Flammeovirga agarivorans: one gene and its partner. Each later gene encodes a partner of the first gene's protein in a complex. Links are inferred from orthologs where the notes say so. Each region holds a gene or a part of one and is shown on either strand. Other genes may lie near its edges. The genes, in order: mnmG and mnmE.

Region 1 (6,540 bases):
AAGGTAAACGTCAATTATCTTGGCAAGATAAAAAAGACATCCAAAAGTTGATTGAAGAACGAAAAGAATTGGAAGCACAAATCAAAAGTCTCCAACAGCAGAGTCAACAATTACAAGACAAACAAAGTAAGTTCTCGAAGCAAGATCAGCAAGCTTCTCAGAAGGCGGAACAATTACAGAAGATCATTAATGATATCAATGATGAAGAAACTCAAAAATTATATGAGGAACTTCAAAAGTTGATGGAACAAAATTACATCAACCAATCTCTTCAAGAAAACCTGAAGAATATTGAGAACAAACAGAAGAACTTAAAGAATGAATTAGAACGTTCAATTAAGTTATTTAAGAAGTTACAGATAGAGCAAAAAGCAAAAGAAGTTTCTTCTAAACTTGAAGATTTAGCAAAAGAGCAACAAGAAATTGCCAATGAAACAAAATCATTAGAAGAAAAAGAAGCTAATTCAGAAGAGCAATCTGAAGAACAAAAGAAGGAAAATACAAAACAGCAAGAAGATATAGCTAAAAAGCAGGACGAACTTAATAAGAAGTTTGAACAGATTAAACAAGAGATGGATGATTTGCGTAAAATGGATAAGAAGGAACAAACCAATCAGGACTTCGAACAATTTACGCCAAATGAAAGGCAAATAGAGAAAGAACAACAAAATGCCTCTCAACAACTAAAAGAAAATAATAAAAAGCAGGCTCATCAATCGCAGAAAAAAGCTGCTAATAAAATGCAGCAGATGGCACAAAAAATGCAACAAAGTATGCAGTCTGCACAAATGGAACAAATCAGTGAAGACCATGAAGCTTTACGACAAATAATGGAGAATCTCCTAAAACTTTCATTTGATCAAGAAAATCTAATGGAATCATTTAAGGAGGTTAGAAGAATAGATCCTAAATTTGTAGAGCTTTCACAAACTCAATTGAAATTAAGAGATGATGCTAAATATATTGAAGACAGTTTAGTTGCATTATCGAAAAGAGTTTTCCAAATTGAGTCTTTTGTTACGCGTGAGGTTACTGAAATGAATAAATACATGGACGAAAGCCTTGATGCTATCAAAAGAAGAGTTCCAGAAGTTGCTGCCAGTAAACAGCAATTTTCTATGACCTCAATAAATAACTTGGCTTTGTTATTGAGCGATATTTTAGATAATATGCAACAGCAAATGAGTCAGAGTATGGCAGGGCAACAGATGAACCAAAAACAACAGTCGTCCTCTCCTAGCATGAGTCAGATGCAACAGCAATTAAATCAACAGATGGAAAACTTAAAGAAAAGTGGAAAGTCTGGTAAAGAATTATCTAAAGAACTTGCGAAACTTGCTGCCCAACAAGAAATGATACGAAATGCTTTAAAACAAAGTATGGGCAAAGGGCAAGAACAAATGCAAGGAAAAGATAAAGGTGACGATGGAAACGGAATCAAAGAAGGTGACAACGGTTACGGAAAGATTCTGAAAGAAATGGAAAAAACCGAAGAAGATCTAGTCAACAAAAAGCTTACAGATAAGTTGATTGAAAGACAAAAAGAGATCTTAACAAGAATGCTTGAGTCTGAAAAGGCACAAAAAGAAAAAGGTCAAGATGAAGAACGAAAAGCGGAAACTGCAAGACAAGAAAAACAGATTCCTCCTCCTGACAGTTTTGATGAATATCTAAAACAGAAGGAGACGCAAATTGAATTATTGCGTACCATTCCTACTTCCTTGAATACTTACTACAAGCAAGAAGTGAACAAATACTTTGAAAAGATAAAAGATTGAAATGCCAACTAGCACAATAATGAATAAACCATTCAAATTAAAGATCCCTTCGCTAATAGAAAATGTTAGAATAGCGGAGAGTTTTATTGATCAAGCTCGTGATGAGTTTAATTTTAATGATGACATTTATGGTAACATTATGATTGCCGTAACTGAGTCTGTGAATAATGCTATCATTCATGGTAACAAAAATGATAAGGATAAAAATGTTCACTTAGAATTAAATGTTTCGGATAAAGAAATAGCTTTTACAATAGAAGATGAAGGTAAAGGATTCGACTTTGATGGTCTGCCTGATCCAACAGCTCCAGAAAATATTGACAAGCCAGGTGGTAGAGGTATTTTCTTAATGAAGCATTTAGCAGATGAAGTAGAGTTCTCTAAAGAAGGTAGAGCAATTACACTTACATTTTATATTTAATGGGGGAAATTACTTTTTTTACTGAAGACATTTCTTTTGATGTTCAACATGAAGAACAAGTAAAAGAATGGATTCAATCCGTTATCAAAAAATTTGATTTCGAACTCATTGGTGTTAATTACATTTTGTGCTCTGACGAATACTTACATAAAATTAATGTAGAGTATTTGGACCATGATACCTACACTGATATTATCACTTTTGATAATTCAGAATATGAGAACGAGATAGAGTCTGATATTTTTGTGAGCATTGACCGTATTAAAGAAAATGCTTCAACCATTGGAACAAGTGAAACTGATGAATTCCACAGAGTACTTATTCATGGTATTCTTCATCTATTAGGATTTAAAGATAAATCTGATGAAGAAGCTAAAAAGATGAGAGCTCTGGAAGATGAACAACTTGCTTCAAGATCTTCAGGTCTTACCCAATAGTACAGTCTTTTATAGTTAAATTTCATATATGTTCCACGTGAAACACTTTTTGTAGAAAAAATTAAGTGTTTCACGTGGAACATTTTTTTATTATATGAAAACATTAAGTCTTTACTAATAATTGATTATGTATCTTTGCATTATCAATCTAATTGATTTACAGTATTTAAAACTGTAGTTAGAAATTATTTCGGTTTTGTTCCACGTGGAACTTTTAAAAAAAGGAATTAGAATGTATCCATCTTATGACGTCATTGTAATAGGCGGAGGACATGCGGGCTGTGAAGCCGCCCATGCTGCTGCAACTTTAGGATCAAAAGTATTGTTGATTACAATGAACATGCAGACCATTGCACAAATGAGTTGTAACCCTGCAATGGGTGGTGTCGCAAAAGGACAAATTGTAAGAGAAATTGATGCGTTAGGTGGTATGTCTGGAATTATCACAGACAAATCTATGATTCAATTTCGTATGTTGAATAGATCGAAAGGTCCTGCAATGTGGAGTCCAAGAGCACAAAGCGACAGAATGGTATTTGCTCAGGAATGGAGAGATGCTCTCGAAGCAAATCTCAATGTTGATATATGGCAAGAAATGGCTACTGAAATAGTCATGGACGGTGACAAAATTACTGGTGTTAAGACTGGTCTTGGTGTTGTATTTAATACTAAATCTGTAGTCTTAACAAATGGTACTTTTCTAAATGGTTTAATCCATATTGGTGAAAAACAATTTGGTGGTGGCCGTAGTGGCGAACATGCTGCAAAAGGTTTAACTGAACAATTGGTCGCACTAGGATTTGAATCTGGTAGAATGAAAACGGGTACTCCTCCCCGAGTGGATGGTCGTTCGTTGAACTGGGAAAAAATGCAAGAACAAGCAGGTGATGAAAATCCTGAAAAGTTCTCATTCTCAGATCAGACTACTACACTTACTAAACAAAGAAGTTGTTTCATTACCTATACAAGTAATGAAGTACATGACATCTTAAAAACGGGTTTTGATCGATCGCCAATGTTCAATGGTAGAATTCAAGGATTAGGTCCTAGATATTGCCCATCTATTGAAGACAAGATCAATCGTTTTGCAGAAAGAGATCGTCACCAAATCTTTGTTGAGCCAGAAGGATGGAACACTTGTGAGATGTATATCAATGGTTTCTCTACATCTTTACCAGAAGATGTACAGTACAAAGCATTACGTAAAATCGAAGGGTTTGAAAATGCTAAAATGTTCAGACCTGGATATGCTATTGAATATGACTTCTTCCCTCCTACACAATTGAAGCCTACTCTAGAAACTAAGTTAATCGAGAACTTATATTTCGCAGGGCAAATCAATGGTACTACAGGTTATGAAGAAGCAGCATCACAAGGTTTGATGGCAGGTATCAATGCACACAATAAAATCACTGAAAAAGAACCATTCATCTTAAAAAGATCAGAAGCTTATATTGGTGTTCTTATTGACGACTTGATCAACAAAGGTACAGACGAACCTTACCGAATGTTTACATCTAGAGCTGAGTATAGAATCTTACTAAGACAGGATAATGCCGACATTCGTTTAACTCAACTTGGTCATCAAATTGGCTTAGCCTCTGATGAACGATTTGATGCTGTTCAAAAGAAGAAAGAGCAAATCAATAAGACTATTGAGACTTTAAAAGAAACTAGTGTAAAAGTAAGTAATGCAAACCCTCATTTAGAGGCTAAAGGATTACCTGCTATGAACCATGGTTTAAAAGCTGATAAGTTTCTTAAGAAGACAAAAGTTGATATGGCTTTAACAATGGATAGTGCTCCAACACTAAAAGAAGAGTTTGATGGTTTCTCTGATAAAGCATTAGAGGAAGCTGAAATCTTGTTGAAGTATGAAGCTTATATTGAGAAAGAAGAAAAGATTGCAGAGAAGTTAGTCACTATGGAAAATTATAAAATTCCTGATGGTTTTGACTTTAGAGCAATCACTGCTTTGTCTGCAGAATCTAGAGAAAAGTTATCTAAAGTAGCTCCGTTGACATTAGGACAAGCATCAAGAATTAGTGGTGTAACTCCTGCCGATGTAACTATCTTAATGGTCTATTTAGATAAGCAGAAAAATTAAGAAGAAATAATCTTATATTTTATATAAAAAGGGGTATCTCATTCAAGAGATATCCCTTATTTTGTGATAGGAAAAATTAGAGAAACAGAAACGTTCCTATGAACTTATACCTAAGAATCATTATATCTATCTATATACTTTTCACAGTATATGCATGTGCTGTAGTCTCCTCTCCTACTGGTGGTCCTAAAGATGAAATACCACCTCGTTTTGGAGCAAGCGATCCCTTCGATGGACAAACAAATGTTGATACTACCAAGCTTAAAATCACACTTTATTTTGATGAGTATGTTCAAGAAGAAAAGCTAAAGCAGAACCTTATTATCACTCCTTATAAAACAGACTTCAAATACAAAACCAAGTTTGTTAGAAATAAAGTAGTGATGAATATTCTAGATACTCTAGAACAGAATACTACCTACTTTATGGATTTTGGTAAAGCAGTAGTTGATGTGACTGAAAAGAATCCAGCAAAAAATGTACGTTTTGCTTTTAGTACTGGAGACTATCTAGACTCCCTTGAAGTCACTGGTCAAGTATTTGATTTAATGACTAACGAACCAATTGAAGGTGGAATCATTGCTTTATATGATCCATATGATTCGTTGGATGTCAATACTGATCCACCATTATATTATTCAAGAACAGTAAAAGACGGGCTATTTATCTTAGAAAGGTTTAAGCCTGGATTCTATAAAGTTTATGCTATCGCAGATGCAAACGAAGATTATAAGTACACTCTTAGAGAAGAAAAAGTAGGCTTCTTTTCAGACTCTATTTCCTTAGATAAAAATATAGATGGTGTTAAACTATATGTCAGAGATTATGATTTAGTAGATCTAAAACTAAATAGAATCAAGAAAGAAAAAGAAGACCTGCATATTTCTTTTAATAAAGGTATTGTAGAATATGGTGTTGATTTCCCTGAAACGAATACTTATACAGATAGTATTTTTAGTATGGAAGAGAAAGGAGAAATTAAACTTATCTATACTGGTTTAAGAGATCAAGAAGACTCTTTAAGAATTACCGGTTATGGTATTGATTCCTTAGATACAAAATTAGAATTTGATACTTTGATCATGTTCCCTAGTAAGAAGGAACTATTAGCGGAGGAGAAAAGACAAGAAAGAAAAAAGAGTGGAGGCCTTATTGGTGGTGCTTTAAAATCGGTAGGTAATGCTTTAGGAGCTGAAGAAGAAGAGGTTGAAATTACTAGAATATCTTTCGAACAATTACTTCCAAAAGACAATGATATTAAAGAAAATGATTCTCTTGATATAGTACTTCGATTTCCAATTCCTATGAAAGAATGGAACATGGATAGTATGATGTATGTATATAGTGAAGACACAGTAATGCTCGATAGTGTTTTAGAATCAAGAGGGAAAGCATTAAGCTTTAATTTTGATAAAACGGAAGTAACTATTCCTGGTTTTGTTGCAGATTCTGCCTTTGCTATCATCTTAAAACAAAATTCTTTTGTATCTGTAAAGACTGATTCTACAAAGCAAAAAACTTTAAACTTTAGTATTAAAGAGCCAGACAAATACGGAATTATTGAAGGACTTGTAAAAGGTAGTCATGATAATTTTACTGTTCAGTTATTAGACGGTAAAAATGAACCCGTCATGGAAATTGAAAATGAAAGAAAGTTTTCTTTCGAATATGTAAAACCAGGCACTTATAAAATCAGAGTTTTAATTGATGAAAATGGTGATGGTGTATGGTTTCCTGGAGACTTCAAAAATCGTATTCCTCCTGAACCTACTGCTTTCTTCCCGAAAGAAATTAAAG
Region 2 (6,540 bases), on another replicon or contig:
ATGCCTAAGCTTTACGTTTCTACTGTGGATCGAAAAGGTAAGAACTTTCACGAAATACTAGAAAAAAGATTAACGAGTAATTATAAATTTATCCGAATTTTTATGGATAAGGAAATTAACATTGATTGGACACTGATTGCTGAGTGTTTGGGCGGTGATGACCAAGCGGTTGTAAAAGCCAAAGAGGTTGCTGCTCAGGATGCTACTTTCAAAAGTGTTTTATCAGAAGTGACGGAGATCTGGAATACAGCAGGCTCCATGGAACAAGGCCGACGTTCGAGGACGAATGTTGAAGCTTTGGATGAAAAAGTAGATCAGATCTGGCAAAAGATTTTAGAAATCGAATCTGAAGAATCTGAAATGGCTGCTTCATTAGAAGAAAATAATTCTAATGTAGATCAGGATGTTCTTGACATCTGGAAAGCATCTTCTTCTTTGGGTCATAAACAAAGAAAAGAAGTTTCTGGAGAAGAGATGGATGCTGCTATGGCAAAAATGCTGCTTCGTATGAGTGTTGATGAGAAAGAAGAAAAGCCTCAAAACACCACTTTCAAAGTAGAAAAGAATACAGCTGTATCTCAGGGCAAGAAATCGATGTGGAACTTCCAAGTAAGAATGGCTGCTTCTGTGGCTGTATTACTAACGGTTGGTTTTACGTTGTACTTCTCTTTAACTGGAGAGGCTGATCTGAAAACATTTGAATCAGGAAGTGATGTAGCATTGGTTGAATTACCTGATGGTACTGAGGTATGGTTGAATAAAAACAGTTCAATTACCTACCCAGAAGAATTTGCTAGTGATTCAAGACAAGTGACTCTAAAGGGGGATGCGTTTTTTGATGTTCATCGAAATCCACAAAAGCCGTTTAGTATTATCACTGATAAAGCAAAAACGACTGTATTGGGAACATCTTTTCATTTGAAAGAAAATGAAGTAGAGGTAGTGACTGGTAAAGTAAGATTTGAAGATAAAAACTCGGGCGACTATGTTGTTTTAGTTAAAGACGAAAAAGGTATTCTGTCTACAGAAGGAGTTAACAAACTTACTTACGATAGCCATGATGCATTGTCTTTAAGACAGTCCAATTTAGTTTTCCAAGGAAATACTTTAAAAGAAGTGACAGAAGTATTGTCAAAAGCATATGGTGTTGATATAGTTATCGAAAACCAAAACTTAGAGGCAAGAAAATTCACAGGAACATTTAATAACAAATCAATTGAAACAGTTATTGAACAAGTAACTGAAGTAATTGGTTGTTCATCAGGTGTTACAGAAGATGGTAAAGTATTATTAAAATAGATTACTGATTATCATTCAAAATATATCAAGGCTACTCTTTAATAGGGTAGTCTTTTTTTGTATCTTATTTTTTCGGACCGATTGAAATTTTGAATGGAAGATTTGATAAAAGCAGCTTTTAACGGAGTTGATTTAACTGAAGAGGAATGGCAGTTTATAAAGGATAGAATAGCACTTCAGCATTTTAAAAAAGGAGATATCCTCTTAAAGGAAAAAGATGAAGTTCTCACCCAATATTATGTGATAGAAGGCTGTCTCCGCTCTTTTTTTATTGATACTCATGAGAGAGAACATACTTTGCAGTTTGCAATCCATGATTGGTGGATAAGTGATTATACTGCTTATTTTGATGCATCAACAGCTATACTTACAATAGAATGTATTCAGGATACAACGGTTTTAGAATTATCAAGAATAACTCAAAAAGAGGTTTTTGAAAAGATTCCCAAAGTCGAGAGTTTTTTTAGAGATAAGCTAGAACATAGCTTTGGAGCTTTTCAACTGCGTATTATTAATAACCTTTCAAAAACAGCGAAAGAGAAATATCTGGATTTCCTAACATCGCATAAGCAAATCGAGAAGCATATTAAGAATTATCATATCGCATCTTACCTTGGAATCACTACAGAAAGCTTAAGTAGAATAAGAAGAGAACTAGCGAAGCAATAACTTTTCTTATCATAGATCAATTTTATAAGTGAATTTATTTTTTGAGTTTTGCATTGTTAAAAATAAAATTCAAATGATCAATTTAAAGCATTTATTAATCGGTCTTATCTCTTTATTAATGTTCCAATCTTGTGGTTCAGAAAAGACCTCTCAATCAAATACAGAAGCACAACCAAAAAAAGTTTTATTTGTACTTACTAGTCATGACCAAATGGGAAATACTGGTGAGAAAACAGGTTTCTGGATAGAAGAATTTGCCACTCCATATTACTTCCTAAAAGATCAAGGAGTTGAAATTACATTAGCATCACCAAAAGGAGGGCAACCGCCTTTCGATCCAAGAAGTGATGCAGACAATGCACAAACACCATCGACAAAACGTTTTAAAGCGGATCAAGAAGCACAGAAGCAGATGGCGAATACACTAAAATTATCTGCCGTAAAAGCAGATGATTATGATGCTATTTTCTATCCTGGTGGTCATGGACCCTTATGGGATTTATCAACTGATAAAACGTCCATTGCTTTAATTGAGTCTTTTTATAACGCAGGTAAACCTGTCTCTGCCGTTTGTCATGCTCCAGCAGTATTCAAAGAAACAAAGGCAAAAGATGGTTCACCTCTAGTAAAAGGAAAAAAAGTAACAGGTTTTTCAGATGAGGAAGAAGCAGCAATTAATTTAACTGAAGTTGTTCCTTTCTTAGTTGAAGATATGTTGAAAGAAAATGGAGGTATCTACTCTAGAGGAGATAATTGGGCTGCTTATGCAGTAGAAGATGGCTTATTAATTACAGGTCAAAATCCAGCGTCATCAGAGTTAGTAGCTAAAAAGTTATTAGCAAAACTGACAAAGTAGAACTTATAAATATCGGTTTGTCCTTGTATTCAAAGGATGAAATTAAAGGTGATAAAGCTCCAAATGGTAGTTTTATCACTTTTTTATTGCTCATATATGAATGAGTCTGAATAAAAGTTTTCTTAATAAAATAAGCTGTATCTTTGCAAGGAATTTAAAATCAATCGAATGCATCATACGATAGAATTAGATACAATTGTTGCATTAGCAACAGTACCCGGTCAGTCTGCAATACATGTGATAAGACTTTCTGGTCCGGATGCGATTAAAATAGTAAACAAAGTATTTAAAGGAAAAGACCTAGAAAAACAGGCAGGACATACCGCTCATTTCGGAACGATTCGCGACGAAGAGGGCGTAATTGTTGATGAGGTTTTAGCTACAATTTTCTACGGTCCTAAATCATATACAGGTGAGAATACGGTAGAAGTATCTTGCCACGGTTCACAATTTATTGCAGACCAACTTCTACAACTTTTTATGAAAGTAGGAGCGAGGTATGCAAAAGCAGGTGAATTTACACAAAGAGCTTTTGCGAATGGCAAATTAGACCTAGCACAAGCAGAGGCCGTTGCCGACTTGATCGCAGCAGATTCACACGCTTCAAGAGATGCCGCAATGCAGCAAATGCGAGGTGGTTTTTCTCGAGATATCAAAGCGCTTAGAGAAAAGTTGATTCACTTTGCTTCAATGATAGAGTTGGAATTAGACTTCTCGGAAGAAGATGTGGAATTCGCTTCAAGAGATGAACTAGTAGAATTAATCAATGAATTGAAAAGAGTAATTAAAGCATTGATTGATTCTTTCTCTATGGGTAATGTCTTGAAGAATGGTGTACCTACTGTTATTGCAGGTAAGCCAAATGCGGGGAAATCAACCTTACTAAATGCATTACTGAATGAGGAAAAAGCCATAGTTTCTGATGTAGCAGGAACAACCAGAGATTTTATTGAGGATGAAATCAATATTGGAGGTGTTACTTTCCGTTTTGTCGATACTGCAGGGCTTAGAGAAACTCAAGATAGAGTCGAAGCGATTGGTGTGCAACGTTCTTATGAGAAGATGAAAAAAGCATCATTGATCATGTATATGTTTGATGCAGCAACTTCGTCAATTGAGGATGTAAAACTAGAAGTTGATGCATTAGAGAAGTTAGGGGTACCTTATATTTTGGTTGCTAACAAATTGGACCAATTGGCCAATGGGTTAGCTACTGATTTCAATGAATTCTCTGACCACTTGATCAAAATCTCAGCAGATCAAGGTACTGGTGTGGAAGAATTGAAAGAAAGAGCCTTACACTTGGTTAACCTTGACAAGGTTCAGTCTGGAAATACAATGGTTACGAATGCACGTCATTACCAATCACTTCGAGAAACTATGAAAGCATTAGATGATGTGATTAATGGTGTTGAAATGGGTATGACTGGAGACTTCTTAGCATTGGATATCCGAAATGCACTATACCACTTAGGTGAGATCACTGGTGAAGTAACTACCGACGATTTACTGGAGAATATCTTCAGTAAGTTCTGTATCGGTAAGTAATTTATCTATTAAAATATTTGAAAAAAGAGGCTTTAGGGCCTCTTTTTTTGTTTACTCCCCAAACTGATCCGTTAAAGTAGCACTCAATGAAGCAGGAAAAGCACCAATTAAAGTTCGCTTAAATGCTAAACTAAAATCTGTTATCCAAGGACATTTATCCACCACTGTAAGTAATATTCCAATAATTAAAACTGATAAGACAAAGGTGCTGAAAATTCTAATTACATATTCTTTTCTGAATAGTTTTAGTTTCATTTTGTAGGATGAATAATAGACAAAGGAAGCAATAAAGACTATGGATATACTACTTAATATCAAAGTATTTAGCCATGGTAATGCATCACCCATTGTCCATACTTCTTCTGTGAATGCTGTCGGAACTGCAAGGATGCTAGCTCCCACAATTATTTCTAAAAGATCATTGATTCTAAATTCAACTTTAAGTGGAATATCAATGGTTCTAAGTATCTTTCCCTGCTCATCCAAAATTTCAAATAACTCGTAAAGCTTTCCATTAATTCTATGATATTTCCGATTCACTCCTTGAATATTGAGTTTCATGCTAAAGTAAATTTTTAGTGATTTTTTCTATTTATCGTGTATCAAAAAGTTATTCTTAAACATTTGATCACCCTACAAAGGTCCGCCTTACGGAATGGAATCACTTGATGAAAAAATTTAAGGAGTTGTGTAAAATCGTCAACTTGATTTTTTAGAATGATGTTTAATGAAACAATTTCTTTGGTATCTTTAATAAGGACAAATTTTTGGAAATGGAAGATAAATATACGTTTGAGACGAGTGAACACACAGTTCATGGAAGCTATGAAAAATTTGCCAAGGATTTAAAAGGTACTTGGGATGGTGAGGAACTTAATATAGACACAGGTTGGTGCACGTATAAAGGACATTCTTTCTGTTTTTTAGAAGAAATGTATGTAGGTATTTTTGAACTGAATTCTAAAAAACCAATTACCGTTAAATATGAACCTGATGATGGTAAAACTTATATCAGTATCAGAATAGGTTTTACAGGATCCTTCTTTAGTAAAGGCGACACCAAAAAATTTCATAATCTAGGCGTTTTTATCTACAATTCTTCACAACAATTTGAAATCGAACTTCCTCATGGAGCAAAATATGAATACGTTACTATCCGGTTTTCTGTTGATTTCTTCAATAAATTCACCCGAGAAAATGCCAACTCCAAAATCAAAGCTCTTTTTCAGAATAACACTCCTTGGTTTCATTACCTTCCGCTTGATGTAGAAATCGAAAACTTTGTGCGTACCATTATTGCGAATGTGGACAAAGACAAAAGAAGAGATATTTATTTTTTTAGTAAGGCATTAGATATTGTCGGTATTATCCAAGAAAAATTGGAGTATGAGAGTACAAATGTCAAAAAGAATATACATCCTGAAGATCTAAAAGCTATGATGCAATTAAAGGATGAATATCTCTCTGATTTTACTGAACAGCCTAATTTATCTGAGTTAAGTGATGAGTTTGGGATGAGTATTTCTAAGTTGAATCGTATTTTTAAATCGATTTTCGATCAACCTATTCTTCAATTTTACAAACAACAAAAGGTGGAAGAAGTCTACAGACAAATTATTTATACCGATAAAAGTTTGACTGAAATTTCTATGGATCTAAATTTTAGTGATAATGCCCATATGAGCAACGTTTTTAAAAAATACTACGGATATGCACCTTCTGAACTCAAAGACAAAAAAGACACTGGAAAATTAAAATAACCTATCGCTTAAAAAGATTATTTGATAAAGAACCCTCTTGATGAGCATTTTCATACAAGAGGGTTTACCATAAATAAAACCAAAACTAATTTATTTCTTAGTGTGCACCACAACCACAAGGTTCAAATGGCTTGTCAACACCAGTTCCACGAACATCACCCAATGCGCCACATCCACCGGCATAGCGAATATCCTGAAGCTGAATGACGTTGTTATCAAAATCTGTAAGGTATAACTCTTTTGTATCTCCATTTGCGTCACCACCACGGTCAGGCATACGTTGTGTGTAGTAAGTTTGCAATGGACCTGTCGCTCTCCAAGATTGACCTAAAACATTCATTCCGAACTCTCCAAGATCTTTCTCAATACGATTTACATCGAAATCTTTCACTGCAAAACAAGTATGGT

What was found.
Region 2: the proteins of mnmG (region 1) and mnmE are in contact, whole or in part, in a solved structure (PDB 9HIP), measured with the Escherichia coli proteins. The link is inferred for Flammeovirga agarivorans from one-to-one orthologs.

The regions. Positions count from the first base shown.
Region 1 is NZ_JABAIL010000005.1:42,809-49,348, forward strand. Bases 2,308-5,305 are described here. They hold mnmG (tRNA uridine-5-carboxymethylaminomethyl(34) synthesis enzyme MnmG), read left to right. Parts: upstream 2,308-2,868; coding sequence 2,869-4,743; downstream 4,744-5,305. Other genes in these bases: ybeY (rRNA maturation RNase YbeY), read left to right, coding at 2,308-2,636; HGP29_RS16305 (Ig-like domain-containing protein), read left to right, coding at 4,842-5,305. In the rest of the region: HGP29_RS16285 (DUF4175 family protein), read left to right, coding at 1-1,778; HGP29_RS16290 (ATP-binding protein), read left to right, coding at 1,798-2,199; more of ybeY, read left to right, coding at 2,199-2,307; more of HGP29_RS16305, read left to right, coding at 5,306-6,540. UniProt on the Escherichia coli protein: NAD-binding protein involved in the addition of a carboxymethylaminomethyl (cmnm) group at the wobble position (U34) of certain tRNAs, forming tRNA-cmnm(5)s(2)U34.
Region 2 is NZ_JABAIL010000012.1:117,882-124,421, reverse strand. What follows is about bases 2,185-5,182. They hold mnmE (tRNA uridine-5-carboxymethylaminomethyl(34) synthesis GTPase MnmE), read left to right. Parts: upstream 2,185-2,992; coding sequence 2,993-4,372; downstream 4,373-5,182. Other genes in these bases: HGP29_RS25005 (helix-turn-helix domain-containing protein), read left to right, coding at 5,146-5,182; HGP29_RS25010 (DUF2391 family protein), read right to left, coding at 4,424-4,912; HGP29_RS25020 (type 1 glutamine amidotransferase domain-containing protein), read left to right, coding at 2,185-2,824. In the rest of the region: HGP29_RS25030 (FecR family protein), read left to right, coding at 1-1,299; HGP29_RS25025 (Crp/Fnr family transcriptional regulator), read left to right, coding at 1,393-1,968; more of HGP29_RS25020, read left to right, coding at 2,042-2,184; more of HGP29_RS25005, read left to right, coding at 5,183-6,132; HGP29_RS25000 (VOC family protein), read right to left, coding at 6,230-6,540. UniProt on the Escherichia coli protein: Exhibits a very high intrinsic GTPase hydrolysis rate. Involved in the addition of a carboxymethylaminomethyl (cmnm) group at the wobble position (U34) of certain tRNAs, forming tRNA-cmnm(5)s(2)U34.